DNA from 4 places in the Arthrobacter ginkgonis genome. Region 1 is predicted to be linked to each of the others. Evidence: riboswitches for the same ligand, from Rfam matches in the RefSeq annotation. Region 1 holds a riboswitch; each other region holds the start of a gene.
The links. A riboswitch is a leader RNA that binds a small molecule or an ion and turns the genes downstream of it on or off. The one in region 1 is predicted to bind S-adenosylmethionine.
Positions count from the first base shown of each region.

Region 2: linked by a shared signal. The riboswitch ahead of ABD912_RS21015 (hypothetical protein) and the one ahead of ABD912_RS02015 (O-acetylhomoserine aminocarboxypropyltransferase/cysteine synthase family protein) in region 1 are both predicted to bind S-adenosylmethionine.
Region 3: linked by a shared signal. The riboswitch ahead of ABD912_RS04455 (ABC transporter substrate-binding protein) and the one ahead of ABD912_RS02015 (O-acetylhomoserine aminocarboxypropyltransferase/cysteine synthase family protein) in region 1 are both predicted to bind S-adenosylmethionine.
Region 4: linked by a shared signal. The riboswitch ahead of ABD912_RS16775 (bifunctional o-acetylhomoserine/o-acetylserine sulfhydrylase) and the one ahead of ABD912_RS02015 (O-acetylhomoserine aminocarboxypropyltransferase/cysteine synthase family protein) in region 1 are both predicted to bind S-adenosylmethionine.

Region 1 is NZ_BAABEO010000006.1:102,671-107,110, reverse strand. Features, by position in the region: gene ABD912_RS02025 (prolyl oligopeptidase family serine peptidase) at 1-1,112, opposite strand, end outside; gene ABD912_RS02020 (histidine phosphatase family protein) at 1,433-1,993, opposite strand; SAM riboswitch class I at 2,270-2,364, shown strand; gene ABD912_RS02015 (O-acetylhomoserine aminocarboxypropyltransferase/cysteine synthase family protein) at 2,498-3,973, shown strand; gene ABD912_RS02010 (CoA-binding protein) at 3,970-4,440, shown strand, end outside.
Region 2 is NZ_BAABEO010000034.1:27,443-31,882, reverse strand. Features, by position in the region: gene ABD912_RS21035 (DNA-3-methyladenine glycosylase I) at 1-289, shown strand, start outside; gene ABD912_RS21030 (biliverdin-producing heme oxygenase) at 318-1,001, opposite strand; gene ABD912_RS21025 (DUF805 domain-containing protein) at 1,126-1,638, shown strand; gene ABD912_RS21020 (siderophore-interacting protein) at 1,667-2,512, opposite strand; SAM riboswitch class IV at 2,668-2,785, shown strand; gene ABD912_RS21015 (hypothetical protein) at 2,796-3,251, shown strand; gene ABD912_RS21010 (APC family permease) at 3,288-4,440, opposite strand, start outside.
Region 3 is NZ_BAABEO010000008.1:425,739-430,178, reverse strand. Features, by position in the region: gene ABD912_RS04465 (flagellar biosynthesis protein FlhA) at 1-1,359, shown strand, start outside; gene ABD912_RS04460 (hypothetical protein) at 1,415-2,221, shown strand; SAM riboswitch class I at 2,416-2,506, shown strand; gene ABD912_RS04455 (ABC transporter substrate-binding protein) at 2,604-4,265, shown strand; gene ABD912_RS04450 (ABC transporter permease) at 4,271-4,440, shown strand, end outside.
Region 4 is NZ_BAABEO010000023.1:123,953-128,392, forward strand. Features, by position in the region: gene ABD912_RS16765 (CPBP family intramembrane glutamic endopeptidase) at 1-808, shown strand, start outside; gene ABD912_RS16770 (VOC family protein) at 1,022-1,666, opposite strand; SAM riboswitch class IV at 1,847-1,963, shown strand; gene ABD912_RS16775 (bifunctional o-acetylhomoserine/o-acetylserine sulfhydrylase) at 2,034-3,380, shown strand; gene metX (homoserine O-acetyltransferase MetX) at 3,383-4,440, shown strand, end outside.

The DNA of each region.
Region 1 (4,440 bases):
AACGGCACCGCGTCCGCGCCGTCGCCGATGGTCTTGATGCTGAGCACCGGCCGCTGGCCGGTGTCCCCGGTGAAGGTGCCCTTCTCGTCCAGGGTGCCGATCGCCGCCGCGTCCGCGGAGTAGCGCGGGGCCCCCGCCAGCCTCGCGAGGTCGTCCTCGACGTCGAGGCCCGCCTTGTCATACCAGTAGCGGACCCGCTCGATCGCCCCGGAATCCTCCAGCAGTGCGGCGTAATCGACGCCGTGGTTCCACACCACCGGGCCCCCGGCCATGTCCTCGATCTCCTTGTGGACGAACTGCGGGTTCGCCCAGGCGAAGCTGTCGGCGATGCGCTGCGCCTGATCCTCGAAGTCGTTCGCGCCGGGCGCCTCCGCACCGGAGGGCCACGCGGTGGCCTGCTCCAGCGCGCTGGCCAGCATCAGCCGGGCCGTGCCGGCGTCGTCCCCGCGGGCCTTCTCCACCAAGGCGGCGAGGGCGACGTCCTGCTGGTAGTCGGGGCCGTAGCTCGCCCCGGCGGGAATGTCGGGGAGGTTGTTGATGGCCAGCGGGGCCGCGGGGTCCACCAGCGTCTTCAGGGCCCACACCGCGTCGGCCTTGCTCAGCCAGGAACCGAGCACCCCCGCTCCGCCGCCGGCGAAGGCCAGCGCCCCGTCGAAAACGTCGGGGCGATGCTCGACGGACATGCGGGCCACGAAGCCACCCCGCGAGGCCCCGACGGCAATCGTCCTGGCGGGCTCCTCCGTTCCGGCCTCCATGAGTTCGCCGCGGGTGGCCACGAGGTCGTCCACGTACTTCTTGATCTCGTAGGCCGTCTGGTTCTGGGTGCGCTGAATGCCGCCGATGCCGTAGCCGTGGGAGAGGAACCACTCCCGCTTTTCCCCGGTCCACCGGTTGAAGTCCAGGTCCAGCACCAGGGTGCCGTTCCAGTCCTCCGGGGTCACCGCCTCATACACCACCTCGCCGGGCTCGTCCTGATGGAAAACCCCCTTGACCTGATGGGCTTCATCCTCGGCGGCCACGGCGGGTGCTGGCACCAGGGCCAGCGGCGTTGCCGCGAGGGCGACGGCGGCGGCGAGCGCGCGCAAGCGTGTAGGGCGTGGACGGTTCTTCATTGAATGCCTCCAACTCGTTTCCGGGCGGGGAGGAATGCGCCGCGGAAGGATTCCCAGCACAAAAGGACCTCACCGCGAAAAGATCGTCAGTGCGGAAGGAATGGCTTCGGCGCGGAAAGATTCGCGGCGGGCGGCAAGGGCGCCGACTTGGAGCCGCCCCTTGCCGGCCCGCCGTGAACCGCGCACCCCGCACGTTGAGTATCTTCAAATTTGAGACGATCGTCAATGCTTTTTAATACATGCCCGTCCCGGGATGGCCACGAAAAAGCCGGCGGTCCCGGCCTGTGGAGGGGCAGGAACCGCCGGCTATCGAGGGCTGCCTACTGTCTTGGCATGAGCGCGCGCGGGCGGACGTCCCGGCCCCGGGCGTCCCAGTCCAGTTCCAGGACCTGGCCGTTCTCCACGTGCGGGTGGCTGCCGCCGAGCACCGCATTCAGCGTCAGGCGGATGATCGTGCCGTGGGCGACCACCACGATCCGCCGTCCGGGGTACTCGGCCGCCAGGCGGTCAATGGCGCCCACTCCGCGCGCCGCCACGGAGGCCTCTGGTTCCCCCGTGGCCAGCAGGGCGTCGATCTGGGGCCGGGGAAGCCCCTGCACAATGCGGCCCTCACCCGCGCCGTAGTTCCGCTCCACCAGATCGGGCAGCCGGAGGGACGGCTGAAGCCCGATCAGCGCTCCGATGATGTCCGCGCTCTCGGCGGCGCGATGGAGCGTCGAGGAGACCAGCAGGTCCCACCGTCCGCGTCCCAGCGCCAGGCCGGCTTCCCGCGCCTGTCCCCGGCCGGCGTCGTTCAGCGGGATGTCCCTGCTGCCCTGCAACCGCCCTTGGGCGTTCCAGTCCGTTTCCCCGTGCCTGACAAAAGCGATCCGTGCCTGCATGCGCCCAAGTCTAGGCGGCGAGGGACCCGCGCCGAGCGGAGCGAGGTGTGGGAGCCACCTGGACGCTATGAGCCGAGGGCCCCGATCCGAGCGCCAGCGAGGATTGGGAGGCTCATGGACGCTAGGCGGCGAGGGACCCGCGCCGAGCGGAGCGAGGTGTGGGAGCAGTCTGAACGATAACGGGGGACCGCCGCCGGATCTTCGGTCAGATCGCGGCCACGCGCAACGGTGGTCAACATTCTTTGATCGGGGGGCCGGTTTTTGGGAGGATGGTTCGGTCCATCCCGAGTGGCTGAGAGATCTGGCTCCCTGACGCCGCAGCAACCTTCCGGACGCCGCCGGAAAGGTGCTACCGCCAGAAACGATGGGGAAGGCGCGAGCTTTTCTTCGGCCGTGGTGGCGCCGGATCCCCCGGTGCCGTGGGCCGCCGTTGTCCGCCGCAACGGCACCGGAATCAACATCGACCTACCTCCCCGCCACCAACCTTGAAGGAGCCCCCGCCTCATGGCAGAACACCAGTTCGGCTTCCGCACGCGCGCCCTCCACGCCGGGGGCACCCCCGACGCCGAACACGGCGCCCGCGCGGTCCCGATCTACCAGACCTCGTCGTTCGTCTTCAAGGACACTGACGACGCCGCCAACCTGTTCGCCCTGCAGAAGTACGGCAACATCTACTCGCGCATCGGCAACCCCACCGTGGCGGCCTTCGAGGAGCGCATCGCCTCCCTGGAGGGCGGCATCGGCGCCGTCGCCACCGCTTCCGGCATGGCCGCGGAGTTCCTCGTGTTCGCCGCGCTGGCTGGGGCCGGGGACCACATCGTCGCCTCCTCCAAGCTGTACGGAGGAACCATCACGCAGCTGGACGTGACGCTGCGCCGCTTCGGCGTCGACACCACCTTCATCGACTCGACGGACCCGGCCGACTACAAGGCCGCGATCCGCGAGAACACGAAGGCCGTGTACACCGAGATCGTGGCCAACCCCTCCGGCGACGTCGCCGATCTCCGGGGCCTGGCCGCCGTCGCGAACGAGGCCGGCGTTCCGCTGGTCGTGGACTCCACTCTGACCCCGCCATACCTGATCCGCCCGATCGAGCACGGGGCGGACATCGTCATCCACTCCGCCACCAAGTTCCTCGGCGGCCACGGCACCACCCTGGGCGGCGTCATCGTTGAATCCGGCACCTTCAACTGGGGCAACGGCAAGTTCCCGCAGATGACCGAGCCGGTGCCCAGCTACGGCAACGTCTCTTGGTGGGGCAACTTCGGCGAGTACGGCTTCCTGACCAAGCTGCGCTCGGAGCAGCTGCGCGACATCGGCCCGTCGCTGCCGGCGCAGTCCGCGTTCCAGCTGCTGATCGGCGTCGAGACCCTGCCCCAGCGCATGGACGCCCACCTGGACAACGCCCAGAAGGTCGCCGAATGGCTGGACCAGGACGAGCGCGTCACCTACGTGAACTTCGCCGGCCTGCCCACGCACCCGCACCACGAGCGCGCCAAGGAGCTGCTCCCGCTGGGCGTCGGCTCCGTGTTCAGCTTCGGCGTCAAGGGCGGCCGCGCCGCCGGCGCCAAGTTCATCGAGGCGCTGCAGCTGGCCAGCCACCTGGCCAACATCGGCGACGCCCGCACGCTGGTCCTGCACCCGGCGTCCACCACCCACCAGCAGCTCACGGCCGACCAACTGGTCGCCGGCGGCGTTCCGGAGGACCTGATCCGCCTCTCCGTGGGCCTGGAGGACCTCGAGGACATCCTGTGGGACCTGGACCAGGCGCTCACCGCCTCCCAGCAGGCCGGCGCCGAGCACGGCCCCAGCCGAGACCACGAGGACCACGTCTTCAGCACCACCGAATTCGCGGCGCCGACCTACGACGGCGAGGCCTGCACCATCCCCGCGGCCCGCGCCAAGGTGACGGAGCCGGGCACCCGGGTGGTCGAATCCGTTGAGGAATCCATTGCAGCCGAGGAAGGGGCCTCCAAGTGACCGCCACCGCAGAGCGCACCTGGGTGGGCCCGTCGGCCCCCGAACGCCTGGACATCCTGCGCAACACCACCTCGATCGCGATCGTGGGCGCCTCGGACAAGCCGTCCCGCGCGTCCTACTTCGTGGCGACCTACCTGCTCTCCTCCACCCGGTTCAAGGTCTACTTCGTGAACCCCGTGGTGGACACGATCCTGGGCCAGCCGGTCTACAAGTCCCTGGCGGACCTGCCGGAGGTGCCGGACTTGGTCGAGGTCTTCCGCAAGCACGACGACCTGCCCGGCGTCCTGGACGAGGCCATCGCGGTGGGCTCCAAGACCATCTGGCTGCAGCTGGGCTCCTGGCACGAGGGCGTCGCCGAGAAGGGCGAGGCCGCGGGCCTGAACGTGGTCATGGACCGCTGCGTGAAGATCGAGCACGCACGCTTCCACGGCGGCCTGCACCTGGCCGGCTTCAACACCGGCGTGATC
Region 2 (4,440 bases), on a different contig from region 1:
CCTGGCCGCGATCACCAACGCCCGGGCGACGATCGCGCTGCGGGCCGAGGGCGGGCTGGCGGATTTCGTGTGGTCCTTCCGGCCCGCAGTAACGCCGGAGCCACGAAGCATGGCCGAGGTGCCCACCACCTCGCCCGAGTCGGTGGCCCTCTCCAAGGCGCTGCGCAGGAAGGGCTTCGCGTTCGTTGGCCCCACGACGATGTTCGCCCTCATGGAGGCCACCGGCATCGTGGACACCCACCTGGTGGATAGCCACCGGCGCGGGACCTCGGGGGTCTGGCCCGGCTGACCGGTAAGCGCGGGGCAAGGCCCGCGCGCTAGGCCACCGCTGGCGCCACCTTCCGGGACAGTCCCAACAGCTCGGCGAACAGGGCCCGGTTCAGGGCGAAGCCGGAGGCCGCCTCGTCCACCAGCGCGTCGGCGCGGGCGTCGTCCACCGCGTAGGCATCCAGCTTGGCCCGGTAGCCGTCCTTGTACACCTTGGGCTTGTCGATGCCGTGGAAGGTCCACATGCTCAGGTGCTCCGGGACAATGCCGTAGTGGCGCGCGACCAGCCTGCCGATCGCCAGGCCACCGGAAAGATCCCCCAGGTAGCGCAGGTAGTGGTGCGCCACCAGGCGTGCCGGATCCTCCGCGGCCGCCGCGCGGATGCGCGCCGCATACTCCCGGGTCGCCGGAAGCGCTCCGGGCGCCGCGTCCAGCCCCACGGCCGGAACCAGGCCGGCCAGGTCCGCCTCGATGGACGGCAGCCGCTCAAGCCGGGGATCCAGCAACTCCGCCAGCAGGTCCCCCGCCCCGGGCCGCTCGCGCAGGGAGCGGCATTCCTCCTCCAGGGCGGAGTAGATGAACCGGTACTGGGACAGCAAGAGGGCGTAGTCCCGCGCGCTGCGGGTCCCCTCCATCAGCGTGGAGATGAATTCGGCGGACTCCGCCCGGGAGTGCTCCGCCTGCGTGGCGTGGCGCAAACGGGCCGAGAAGGTGGTCTCCGGGGTCTCGGTCATGGTGGGCCTCCCAATCTTTTCGCCATCATAGGCCCCCGCGGCCTTCCCCGCCGGGACACCCGGGCGGATTATGGTCGGGAGGATCACTCCGGCCGACGCATACCGCCTGATGAGAGGACCTTCCATGGCACAGCCCCTGCCCCGGAGCGGGAACTCCCCCGTTCCCCTGGACCAGCCGCTCTACAACGCCAGCTTCGGCCAGGCCATCAAACGGTTCTTCACCAAGTACGCGACCTTCTCCGGGCGGGCCAGCCGGAGCGAGTACTGGTGGGCCGCCCTGTTCAACGCACTGGTGGCGACCGTGGGCTCGATCCTCCTCGCCATCTCGATCGTCGCCACGGGAAATCCCCAGATGGACTACGAGCCGGACCCTGAGAACTGGCGGCCCGCCCCGCTGACGGTCGTGCTGATCGTCCTGCTGGCCGCCTACTCCCTCGCGGTCCTGATCCCCAGCATCGCCATCGCGGTGCGCCGGCTGCACGATGCCAACTACAGCGGCTGGTTCTACCTGCTGTCCCTGATACCCGGCGTCGGCGGGCTGATCATCCTCATCTTCATGGTGCTGCCCTCCCACCCCCAGGGCGCGCGCTTCGACGCCCGATCGTCATTGCCGCCGGCTTACCCGCAGGCCATGTAGGGCCTGCGGCCCGGTTCCGGGAGGCGCCTCAGCCCTCGGGGAAGATCTGCCCGACCGCCTCGCGCTTCTCCGCCTGGAACGCGTCCTCGGCCCGGCCGTAGGCCCAGTAGGCGGACAGGGACAGCTGCCTGCGGTCCACCGCGCGTTCCTCGGCAAGGTAGCGGCGCAGGTTTTTCACGACCTCCCGCTCGCCGTGCGCGAAGACCTGCACCCGCCCCTCGCGCCACGCTCCGGCCTCGACCGCTGCGGCCAGCACGGTGGAGTCGGGGGTGAACTCGCCGCGGTGCAGCCAGCGCAGTTCGACGCCGGCGGGCGCGGCGAGCTCCAACTCGTCCTCCGGGCCCGCGACCTCCAGATAGGCGACGCCCACGGCGTCGTCCAGCAGGGCCTCCAGCGCGACGGAGATCGCCGGCAGTGCCGACTCGTCCCCGGCCAGCAGGTGCCAGTCGGCGGACGGATCCGGCGCGTACATCCCGCCGGGTCCGTTGAAGCAGACCTTCTCCCCCGGCTGCGCCGCCGCGGCCCAGGGCCCGGCGATGCCCTCGTCTCCGTGGACCACGAAGTCGATCTGCAGCGTCCGTGCCGCCTCGTCGACGCGGCGGACCGTGTAGGTGCGGCGCACCGGCACGGCCTCCGGGCCCAGCTTCACGCGCAGTGCCTCCAGGTCGTACGGCGGTTCCAGTCCCAGCGCCGGATCGGCGAAGAGGATCTTGACGTACTTGTCCGTGGCGTCCTTGTTCTGGAACCCCGCAAACCCCTCCCCGCCCAGAGTCAGCCGCACCATGTGGGGGCTGAGGCGTTCGGTGGCGAGCACCTCGAGCACCACCTGCGGGCGGGCGGGACGTGGGGTGCGGGCGGCGGGTGCTGCGGTCATGGCGGTTCCTCTTCGCGGGCGTTCGGCGGGGACGTTCGGGACCAACCCGAGGTAAGGGTTGCCTAAAGCGTTCCTTCCCAGCCAATCCCACTCCGGCCCGCGAAGCAACTTGCGCGACGCTGGCGCCTTGGAGAATGGGATACCATTAGGAAAAGCTTCACGAGCTGCGGCCATGTTTGGGCTCCGACCCGACCGCACACCAACCCCATGCTTCACGGGTGGTTCGGATGACGAAGTGGTCTGGTGCAACACCGCTCCGGACAAGAGCAACGAAAGGTCCCCCATGGGCTATCCGATCCCCTCCGCCGGCGCCGAAGCGAACTGCACCCTGTTCGGGCGCGGGCACCGCCTCCACCTCCGGACCGTGGCCGGGGCCCTCCGCGATGCCACGGCATGGGAACGGATCACCAGCGTGGACGTGGACGTGGCCGAACAGGCAGTGCGGATGGTGACGTTCTGCGGGGAGCAGGTCCTGGCCTACACGCATGATGCCCTGGCCCTGGCCGAGCACGCCCGGCTGCTGGACTCGCTCGGACGGACCGGCCGCCGCGCCGAGCCGGTGTGGAACCCCGAGGCCGGGGTTTTGGGGATGCCCGCGGATCCGCGCCGCCAGGCGGGGCGCAGCTACCTCAGCCTGTCGTTGGAGCCCTTGGTCCCGTGTCCGCTGGACCACGACCCCGAGCTGGAGCGCTTCTTCAATGCGGTGACCGCCGACTTCGCCGAGTTCGACGCCGTCTAGGAGCAGCGGCCCCGCGGGCATCCCCAAGGGCCCGATCTACGACCCCGTGCCTTTCTCTGACAGGGCAGCATTGGCTGGCAGCGCGTCAGGGATCTCACTGGCAATGTCCGCGCTGGACAGGCCGGCCCCGGCCCGGACAGGATCCGGCAGCGGTCGGGGGGCAGCCGACGGTTCGGTACGTGCGGAGCCCGAGGACGGATGGGCCGCGACGGCCGCCGCGTGCTCGGCCAGCACCCCCGTCTGGTGGCGGATCTTCAGGCGGTAGAGGAGCGTGCCGCCAATCACGACGGCACCGACGAACAGCACGCCGCCCCACTGCAGGTACCACTCGAACGGCGGAACGGAGTTGTAGATCTCCTGCCGCGGCCAGATGAGGTTCAGGGTCATGGCCCCGCCCCAGAACACGGCCAGGATGTTCACCGGCAGGCCCCACTTGCCGAGGCTGAATCCGGCCTTGCCGGCCTCTTCCTCCTTGAGCGGCCACTTCCTCAGGAACCTGTTGCGCAGCATGGGCACGGTGACCAGCAGGTAGGACAGGTAGATCAGGACGATGCTGATGCTGGACATGATGGTGAAAATGGCCGGCTGCATCACGTTGACGATCAGCGGGATCACCGCGATGACACCGATGACGATGGCCGCCACGGCAGGCGTCCTGCGCACGGGATCGACCTTGCTGAGCTGCCGGCTGAACGGCAGGTTGTTGTCCCGGGCCATCGCGAACATCATCCGGATGGCGGCCGCGTGCACCGCCAGGGTGCACACAATGACGGCCACGACGATGCAGACCAGGAAGGCCTTGCCGAAGGGGCCGCCCAGCACCGAGAGCACGATGTACTGCAGGCCGCCGTCGGCATGGCCCACCTTCGGATCATTGAGGTCCGGAGCGGCCAGCAGCCCGCCGAGCAGGATCAGCCCGCCCAGCAGGAAGGAGGCGGTGACGGCGCGCAGGATGGCCTTGGGCGCGGTGCGCTTGGGGTCCTTCGTTTCCTCGCCGAGGGAGCTGGCGGTGTCGAAGCCGTACATGACGTAGCCCGAGGCCATGGCGCCGATCAGGAAGACGCCGAAGAACCCCAGCGGGTGCCCTTCCCCGTAGCCGGAGGTGTCCAAGAGGACTCCCGGGCCGCGGACCGCGTGCCAGAGCAGGGCCAGGATCAGCAGCACGGCCGCCACCAGTTCAACGAACACG
Region 3 (4,440 bases), on a different contig from region 1:
GGGCTGGTCACGCAGATTCCGGCCCTGCTGATGGCGGTGGCCACCGGCATGATCGTCACCCGCTCCGCGGCGGAGGAGGACATGGCCTCCTCCGCTTCCCGGCAGCTGACCCAGTCCAGCCGGGCGCTCTACATCGCGGCCGCCGGCGCCGCGGTCATGGGGATGATCCCGGGCATGCCGATCCTGGTGTTCCTCGGGGCCGCCGTGCTGCTGGTGGTGATGGCGCGCTCGGTCACCAAACGCGACGCTGCGGAGGCCCTCAGCGCCCAAACCGCGGCGGCCGAGGTCGCCGCCGCCCCCGCCCAGGACCCGGCCCGCGAACTCATGGAACAGATGCGCGTGCCGGCGCTGGAGGTGCTGCTGGCCACCGACCTGGTGGGCCTGGTCACCGGTGCCAGCGACGACCTGCTGGGCCGGGTGAAGTCGCTGCGCCGGAAGATGGCGCTGGAGATCGGCATGGTGATCCCGCCGGTGCGCACCCGCGACAGCGTGGAGCTGCCCCCGGGAACCTACTCGATCCGGGTGGCCGGCGTGGAGGCCGCCTCCGGCACGCTGCCGGCGGGCATGCTGCTGGCCCTGGGCGGCAACCTGGGCAACCTGCCCGGCACCGCCACAGTGGACCCGGTGTTCGGCCTGGACGGCAAGTGGGTGCCCACCGAGCTGCGCTACAGCGCCGAACTGGCCGGCTGCACGGTGATCGACCGGGTGTCGGTGCTGATGACGCACCTGTCCGACGTCGTCTCCCGCAACGCCGCGCGGCTGCTCTCCCGCGAGGACGTGCGCGCGCTCAACGAGGCGCTGAAGGAGGAGAGCCCGTCCGCGGTGGAGGAGCTGGTCCCGAACCTGCTCACCCTGGCCGAGGTCCAGCGGGTGCTCCAGGGCCTGCTCGCCGAGCAGGTCCCCATCAACGACCTCGCCCGCATCTACGAGGCGCTCACCCTGCGCGCCCGCGCCTCCACCGACCCGGAGCCGCTGGTGGAGTCCGCCCGCGCCGGGCTGGGCCCGGCGGTCGTGGCACCCTACGTGCGCGAGGGCGTGCTGACGGTCATCACGTTCGAGCCGCGGGCCGAACAGCTCATGCTGGAGGGGTTGCGCCCGGCCGACGCGGGCACCCAGATCCTGCTGGAGCCGCAGCGGCTGGACGCGCTGACCCAGTCGCTGCGGGTGGCCCTGGACCGCGCCGCGGCGGCGGACCGGCGGCCCGTGCTGGTGTGCGCGCCGGCGCTGCGCCCGGCGGTGCGCCGGCTGGTGCTGCCGCACGCCGATCTGCCCGTGCTCAACTACCAGGAAGCGACGGCCGCGGCCGCGCGCATCGACACCGTGGGGGTGGTGAACCTTGCAGACGCCATCAAGGTTTAGGGACAAGACGCTGGAGGGCGCCCGGAGGGCGGCGGCCGCGGCGCTGGGACCGGACATGCGCATCGTCTCGGCGGAGCGGATCACCCGCGGCGGACTCGGCGGGTTCTTCGCCAGCCGCTATTTCGAGGTCACCGCCGTGCCCGGCCCGGCGTCCTCGGCGGTCCTCGCGTCCCCGGTGGCCGGGGACCCTGCGGCGGATGTCCGGCTGCCTGGCCACATGCGCCCCGGTGGCCCGGTCAGCCCCGGCGCCCTGGCGGCCCTGCTGGACGCGGCCGACGCCGGGGACGGCGCGGTTTCCGGCGTCGTGCCGGATGGGGCGCCGGGCGGTGTGGCCGCCCCGCCGGTGTCTACCGTGGCCCCGGAGTTCGACCGCCTGCTGGCGGGCCTGGAGCGGGAAGTGGGCGGGTCCAAGCTGCCCGGCCCGGGGCAGATCCTGCTGCTGGCCGGCGTTCGCGATGATGCCTTGCGCGGGGCCAAGCTGCTGTCCAGGGCCACGGCGCTGGAGGGCGTGTGCACCTACGGGGTGCTGCGCACGGAGAACCTGCCGCGCTGGGGCGGAGAAGCGGCCAGCCTGCGCGCGCCGGGTCCCCTGGTGGTGGCGCTGGGGCTGGGCAGCCGCTGGGACGCGCTCGCTCAAAGCATGGTGGGCCGGGTGCCGGCGGATGCCATCTGGGCCGTGGTGGACGCCGGGCGCAAGCCGGAGGACACCCGGGCCTGGGTCGAGGGCCTGTGCGGGGCCGGACCGGTCGGCGGCATCGTGGTGGTGGGGGAGAAGGGCACGGCCACCCCGCACACCCCCGCCGAACTGGGCCTGCCGATCCTGCTGGCCGGCAACGGGGAACTCGCCCCCGGCCGGGACTAGGGCATTTAGGGGACCGAGGGCAAACGCGCTGCAGCGTGCGCGTCACAAGGCGTCCTATGACGCGTTTATGAACAATTGCGATGGCTCGCGGCCGGCATGTGTCCATTTGTTTCGCGGAAGCGGCCCCGCGCTTGGCCGCGTCGAAGATCCTGCAACAGACTTACTGGCGTCCGGAAGATTCCCGGGCCACCCACACACCATCCAGAGCGGCTGAGAGACCTGGCTCGATGACGTCGCAGCAACCACCCTTCGGGGAAGCGGTGCTAACGCCAGGACCGATGGAGATTGCCAAGCTCCCATGTCCCCGCCGGCCGGCCACGTGCCCGGCCGCGGTTCCCTGACGTGTCTTGGCGTTCCTCGGTCACGACCGAGAGGATCCGCCATGGAACCCACACAGCGCACACAGAACCGCCCGTCCCGGAAGGCGGAACGTAGCGTCCGCCTGCTCGCCCTGCTTGGGGTCGCTTCCCTCGCCCTGGCCGGCTGCTCCACCGGCACGGCCGGCCCCGCGGCCTCCGGAAGCGCGCCCGCCGGAGAGCCGGTCCAGGGCGGGACGTTCGTCTTCGCCGAGGTCACTCCCATCAACACCTGGCAGACCCAGGCGGCCCGCTTCTACGAGAAGGCCAACGTGCTCAACAGCGTGCTGGACCGGCTGACCTACTACGACGCGGAGCGCGGCGAACTGGTCGGATGGATCGCCAGCAAGTTCACCGCCAACGAGGCGCAGACCGAATTCACCTTCACCATCCGCGACGGGGTGACCTTCAGCGACGGGACGCCGCTGGACGCCGCGGCCGTCAAGGCCAACCTTGACGCGCTGGGCAACGGCATCGAGTCCGCCCAAATCCAGCCGAACGTGGACTTCTCCGCCTACAAGTCCTCCAAGGTGGTCGGCGACAACCAGGTCAAGGTGACGCTGGAGAGCCCGGACGCCAACTTCCTGCGCGCCACCTCGTCCGTCACCGCCGGCCTCGTTTCCCCGGCGACCCTCGAACTGGACAACGCCGGCCAGTCGGCGATCTCCAAGATCGTGGGCTCCGGTCCGTTCGTCTTCGAGTCCGAGAAGAAGGACGAGGAGGTCACCTTCGCGAAGCGGGCCGACTACGCCTGGGCCCCGGAGACCGCCGACAACCAGGGCGCTCCCTACCTGGACAAGCTCGTCGTGAAATACCTCCCGGAGGTCGCCCACCGCGCCGGAGCCATCCAGTCCGGCCAGGTGGACCTGGTCCGCGGGCTCCAGCCGGCCGATGAAGCGGCCGTCGAAGGCAGCGGGGACCAGGTGCTGCCCGCCAAGGGCATCGACCTCACCGCCAACATGGCAGCCGTGCGCATCGGCAGCGGCAAGCTGGAGGACGCCAAGGTGCGCCAGGCCCTGCAGTCCGGCATCGACCGCCAGTCCATCAAGGACACCGTGCTCTCCGACAGCTACACCATGGCCGGCTCGGTGCTGAACCACGCGGCTGTTGGCTTCGTCGACCTGTCCGAGGAGCTCGCCTACGATCCGGAGCGGTCCAAGCAGCTGCTGGACGAGGCAGGCTGGACCGCGGGCGCCGACGGCGTCCGCGAGAAGGACGGGAAGAAGCTCGAGGTCACGGTGACCTCGTCCAACAACTCCGTGGTGATCAAGCCGGCCTTCGAGCTGATCGAGCAGCAGTGGCGCGAGATCGGCGTCAAGCTCGTCAACCGGGCCGCCGACAACACCTTCCTCGCCACCGCGATGATCGACCCCAACATCGAGTTCTTCGGCACGCGCCAGTTTGCCTACGGCGGCCTCGGCCCGGTCTTCGGCCCGGCGACCAACACCCAGACGCTGAACGCCGACACCGAGCTGAATGCCCTGTTCAAGAAGGAGCGCTCCGCCACCTCGGAGGAGGAGCACCTCGAACTCGTCGCCGAGGAGCAGCGCCAGCTCGTGGTCGACCAGGCCCTGTCGCTGGTGCTGTGGGACGAGGTCCAGGTCTACGGCGGCAACGCGGACGCCCACGTCGAGTTCACCTCGGGCACCGCGCCCATCTTCCAGGGCGCCTGGAAGACCGGGGAGTAACCCTCATGGCCGCCTACATCGCACGGCGCGTCGGGCAGGCGCTCCTGGTCGTCTGGCTCGCCTACACGCTGGTCTTCCTGGCCGTGCAGCTGCTGCCGAACGATCCGGTAACGATCTTCCTGTCCGCGGATGCGGCCGCAGACCCGGCGACGATCGCGGCGATGAAGGCGCAGTA
Region 4 (4,440 bases), on a different contig from region 1:
GGGCGAGGCCGCCGTGCCCCGGCCCTCGCCCGCGGACTGGCCGGTGCCGCCGTCCGTGTCCCAGCCGCGGCGGTACCTGTGGATCGAGATCGGACTGGTGCTGGGCCTGTCGCTGGGCAAGTCCGCGGTGTACTCGGTGGTGAACCTGCTGGACAAGGCCACCCGCGCCCCGCTGGCCGGGCAAACCACCACGCTGAACAACAGCCTCAGTGCCCGCGAGTACTTCGACCTGACCTACCAGCTGCTGGACATCTTCTTCGCCCTGGTGCCGGTGGCCCTGGTGTTCTTCCTGCTCTGGCAGGTCCCCGGCGGCAACCCGTTCCGCAGGATCGGGTTCGATGCCCGCCGCCCGTGGCGGGACGCCGGGCTGGGCTTCGGGCTGTTCGCGGCGATGGGGCTGGGGACGCTGGGCGTGTACGCGGCCGGGCGCGCGCTGGGCGTGACCACGGCGATCGTGCCGGCCGCGCTTGACCCGTACTGGTGGACGGTGCCGGTCCTGCTGCTCTCGGCCGTGCGCCACGGGATCGTCGAAGAGGTGATCGTGATCGGCTACCTGTTCGAGCGCCTGCCCCGCCTCGGCTGGGGGACCTGGCAGGTGCTGCTGGCCAGCGCGGTGCTGCGCGGCAGCTACCACCTCTACCAGGGGGTGGGCCCGTTCATCGGCAACTTCGTCATGGGCCTGGTGTTCGGCTGGGTGTACCTGAAAACCCGGCGGGTGATGCCGCTGGTGATCGCGCACGCCCTGCTGGATGCGGCCGGGTTCGTCGGCTTCGCCCTCTTCGGCCCGGCCATCGGCCTGGGCACCTGAGTCCCCTTCGCCGAATTGTGAAGTCGCGGAATTGTGACGCGTAAGTGCGGGTGTGCGCGGAATCCTGACGCGTAAGTGCGGGTGCCGCGCGGGAAAGCGGGCCCCCGCACGGCGCGCCAGCGGAACAACGACGGCGGCACCCGGGTGGGTGCCGCCGTCGTGCCTTTATGCGGTGCGGTGCGTGCGTGTGGTGTGGTGAGCAGGCCCCCCGGCCTAGAGCTCGACCTCGCCCTTGGGGGTGGTGAAGGTGACGGAGAGGATACCCGGGGTCCCGTTCGGGGACTGCCAGGAGACCTCGACGTCGCCCACCGGGGACTGCTCGGGCTGGCCCAGCCAGTCCCGGACCCGGTCGCGGGAACCGGCGATGGTGATCTTGGAGATGCGTCCCGCCGGATCCAGCGCCTTGGACGGGTGCAGGTCCTCGGTGCCGTCGTCCCAGCGCAGCATGTACGGGACCTGAGGATCGGAGATCAGGCCGTTGATGCCGATCTGCTGCCAGGTCAGTTCGCGCCCGTCCGGGAACTTGCGGTTGCCCGGCACCGCCTGGCGGCCCAGCCGCTCCTCGAACGGCAGCAGGTCGTCCACCGCGACGCACCAGCCCATCCAGCCGCCGCCCAGCTCGGAGCGGGCGCGCACGGCCTGCCCGAAGGGGGCCTTGTCCGACGCCGGGTGGTTGAGCACCTCGACGACCTCCAGGTACTGCCCGTTCTGCAACGGGAAAATGACGTTCCGAGTGCCGAAGCGCGGATGGACACCCCCCTTTACGTACTCGATCCCCAAGGTCTCGCCGATGCGGGCGGCCGTAGCGGCCAACCCATCGGGACCGCAAGCGTAAGAAACATGGTCCAGCCTCATCATGGCCCCATCATGGCACTTTGTGATTCACGTCTCGACTTAGGTCCTCCTAAGGTGCCCCTGACAAGGGGTTGCGGCGCCTCGGGGCGCTGGGGCCGGGTGCCGCCGCCGGAGCCACGGGAAGTCACAAAGGCGGACACGGAGTTGCGGGACCGGCGGAAGATTCGCAAGACTTGGAACCAAGGTCATGAGTGCCAGCGCTAAACCCCGGTTTGCTGGCCGGCAACCCTCCACTCGCGGTGGGGTGCCCCGGGTGAAGACCAGGCCCCGTGCCAGCAGGACACGGGACAAGCGCGGGTCACACCCCGGCGGAGGCACAGTCCGTGCTTCCGCGCAGCCCGGGGGGACCCCTAGCCAGAGGGGAAGAAACATGTCTAGCAACACTTGGTCCTTCGAAACCCGCCAGATCCACGCCGGGCAGGTTCCCGACGCGGCAACCGGGGCGCGGGCACTGCCGATCTACCAGACCACCTCCTTCGTGTTCCCGAGCGCGGAAAGCGCGGCGGCCCGCTTCGGGCTGCAGGAGCTGGCACCGATCTACACCCGCATCGGCAACCCCACGCAGGAGGCCGTGGAGAACCGCATCGCCGACCTGGAGGGCGGCGTCGGGGCGCTGCTGCTGGCCTCCGGCCAGGCCGCCACCACCTTCGCGATCCTGAACGTGGCCGAGGCCGGCGACCACATCGTCGCCAGCCCCAGCCTGTACGGCGGGACGCAGAATCTGCTCAAGCACAGCCTGCGCAAGCTCGGCATCGAAACCACCTTCGTGGCCGACCCGGACGACCTGGAGCAGTGGCGTGCGGCCGTGCGCCCGAACACCAAGGCGTTCTTCGGCGAGGTCGTCTCCAATCCGCGCCAGGACGTGCTGGACATCGAGGGCGTCAGCGCCGTGGCCCACGAGGCCGGCGTCCCGCTGATCGTCGACAACACCCTGTCCACCCCGTACCTGATCCGCCCGATCGAATGGGGCGCCGACGTCGTGGTGCACTCGGCGACCAAGTACCTCGGCGGCCACGGCACCGCGATCGCGGGTGTCATCGTGGACTCGGGCAAGTTCGACTACGCGCAGGACCCGGAGCGCTTCCCCGGCTTCAACACCCCTGACGAGTCCTACAACGGCCTGGTCTTCGCCCGCGACCTGGGCGTGGACGGCATCTTCGGCGCCAACCTCTCCTACATCCTCAAGGCCCGCGTGCACCTGCTGCGTGACTTCGGATCCTCCGTGGCGCCCCTGAACGCGTTCCTGATCGGCCAGGGCCTCGAGACCCTGAGCCTGCGGGTGGAGCGCCACGTGGCCAACGCCCAGAAGGTCGCCGAATGGCTCGAGGCCCACCCGCAGGTGCGCTCGGTGGCCTACGCCGGCCTGCCTTCCAGCCCGTGGTTCGAGCGCGGCCGCAAGTACGGCCCGCGCGGCACCGGCGCGATCATCGCCTTCGTGCTCGACGGCGGAGCCGCGGCGGGACAGGCGTTCGTGGATGCCCTGGAGCTGCACTCGCACGTGGCGAACGTCGGCGACGTGCGCTCCCTGGTGATCCACCCGTGGTCCACCACCCACGTCCAGCTGACCGAGGCCGAGCGGGAAGCGGCCGGGGTCAGCCCGGGCCTGGTCCGCCTGGCGGTGGGCCTCGAACACATTGACGACATCATTGCGGATCTCGAAGGCGGCTTCCGAAAGGCCGCCGAGGAATCGGGATCCGCCCTCCAGGCGGTGAAGTGAGCATCGATTTCGACGTAACCTCCGGACAATCCGGGTGGCGGCACGCCGTCGGGCATGGGCCCGACGGCGTGCTCCGCCAATTCCGGACAGGTCCGTACACCTTCGAGACCGGGGGCCACCTCCCGGAGATCGTGATCGGGTACGAGACCTGGGGCGAGCTCAACCAGGACGCGTCCAACGCCGTCCTCCTGGAGCATGCCCTGACCGGGGACACTCACGTGGCCCGCGGCGACAGCGACACCGCGGGCTGGTGGGACGGTTTTGTGGGCCCCGGCAAGACGATCGACACCGACCGGTTCTTCGTCGTCGCGCCGAACCTCCTGGGCGGCTGCTACGGCACCACCGGCCCGTCCACCCCCGACGAGACCGGGCGCCCGCTCGGTTCCCGCTTCCCGTTCACCACGATCCGCGACGGCGTCCGCGTCGAGGCCCGCCTCGCCGACGCCCTCGGAATCCGCCGGTGGCACACCGTGATCGGCGGCTCCATGGGTGGGGCCCGCGCCCTCGAATGGGCCGCCGAGTACCCGGACCGCGTGCGCAACTGCGTGGTCATCGCCGCCTGCGCCGAATCCACCGCCGAGCAGATCGCGTTCGCGCAGATCCAGACCCAGTCGATCCGGCTGGACCCCGGGTTCCGCGGCGGCGACTACTACGGCGCCGCCGACCCCGACGGAACGCCCGCGCCCGGGCCGGTCCAGGGGCTCGGCATCGCCCGCCGCCTGGCACACATCACCTACCGCTCCGAACCGGAGATGGACGTGCGCTTCGGGCGCCAGGCGCAGCACACCGAGGACCCGTTCGGCTCCGCCGGCTACGACCGCGGCCGTTACCAGGTGGAAAGCTATCTGGACCACCAGGCCTCCAAACTGGTCGGCCGCTTCGATGCCAACAGCTACATCGTCCTGACCGAGGCCCTGATGTCCCACGACGTCGGCCGCGGCCGCGGCGGCGCCCAGGCCGCCCTGTCCGGGCTCTCCGGCGTGAGGTTCTTCGTCGCCGCCGTGGACAGCGACCGCCTCTACTGGCCCGAGCAGTCCGAGCGCCTGGCCCGCCTGCTGCC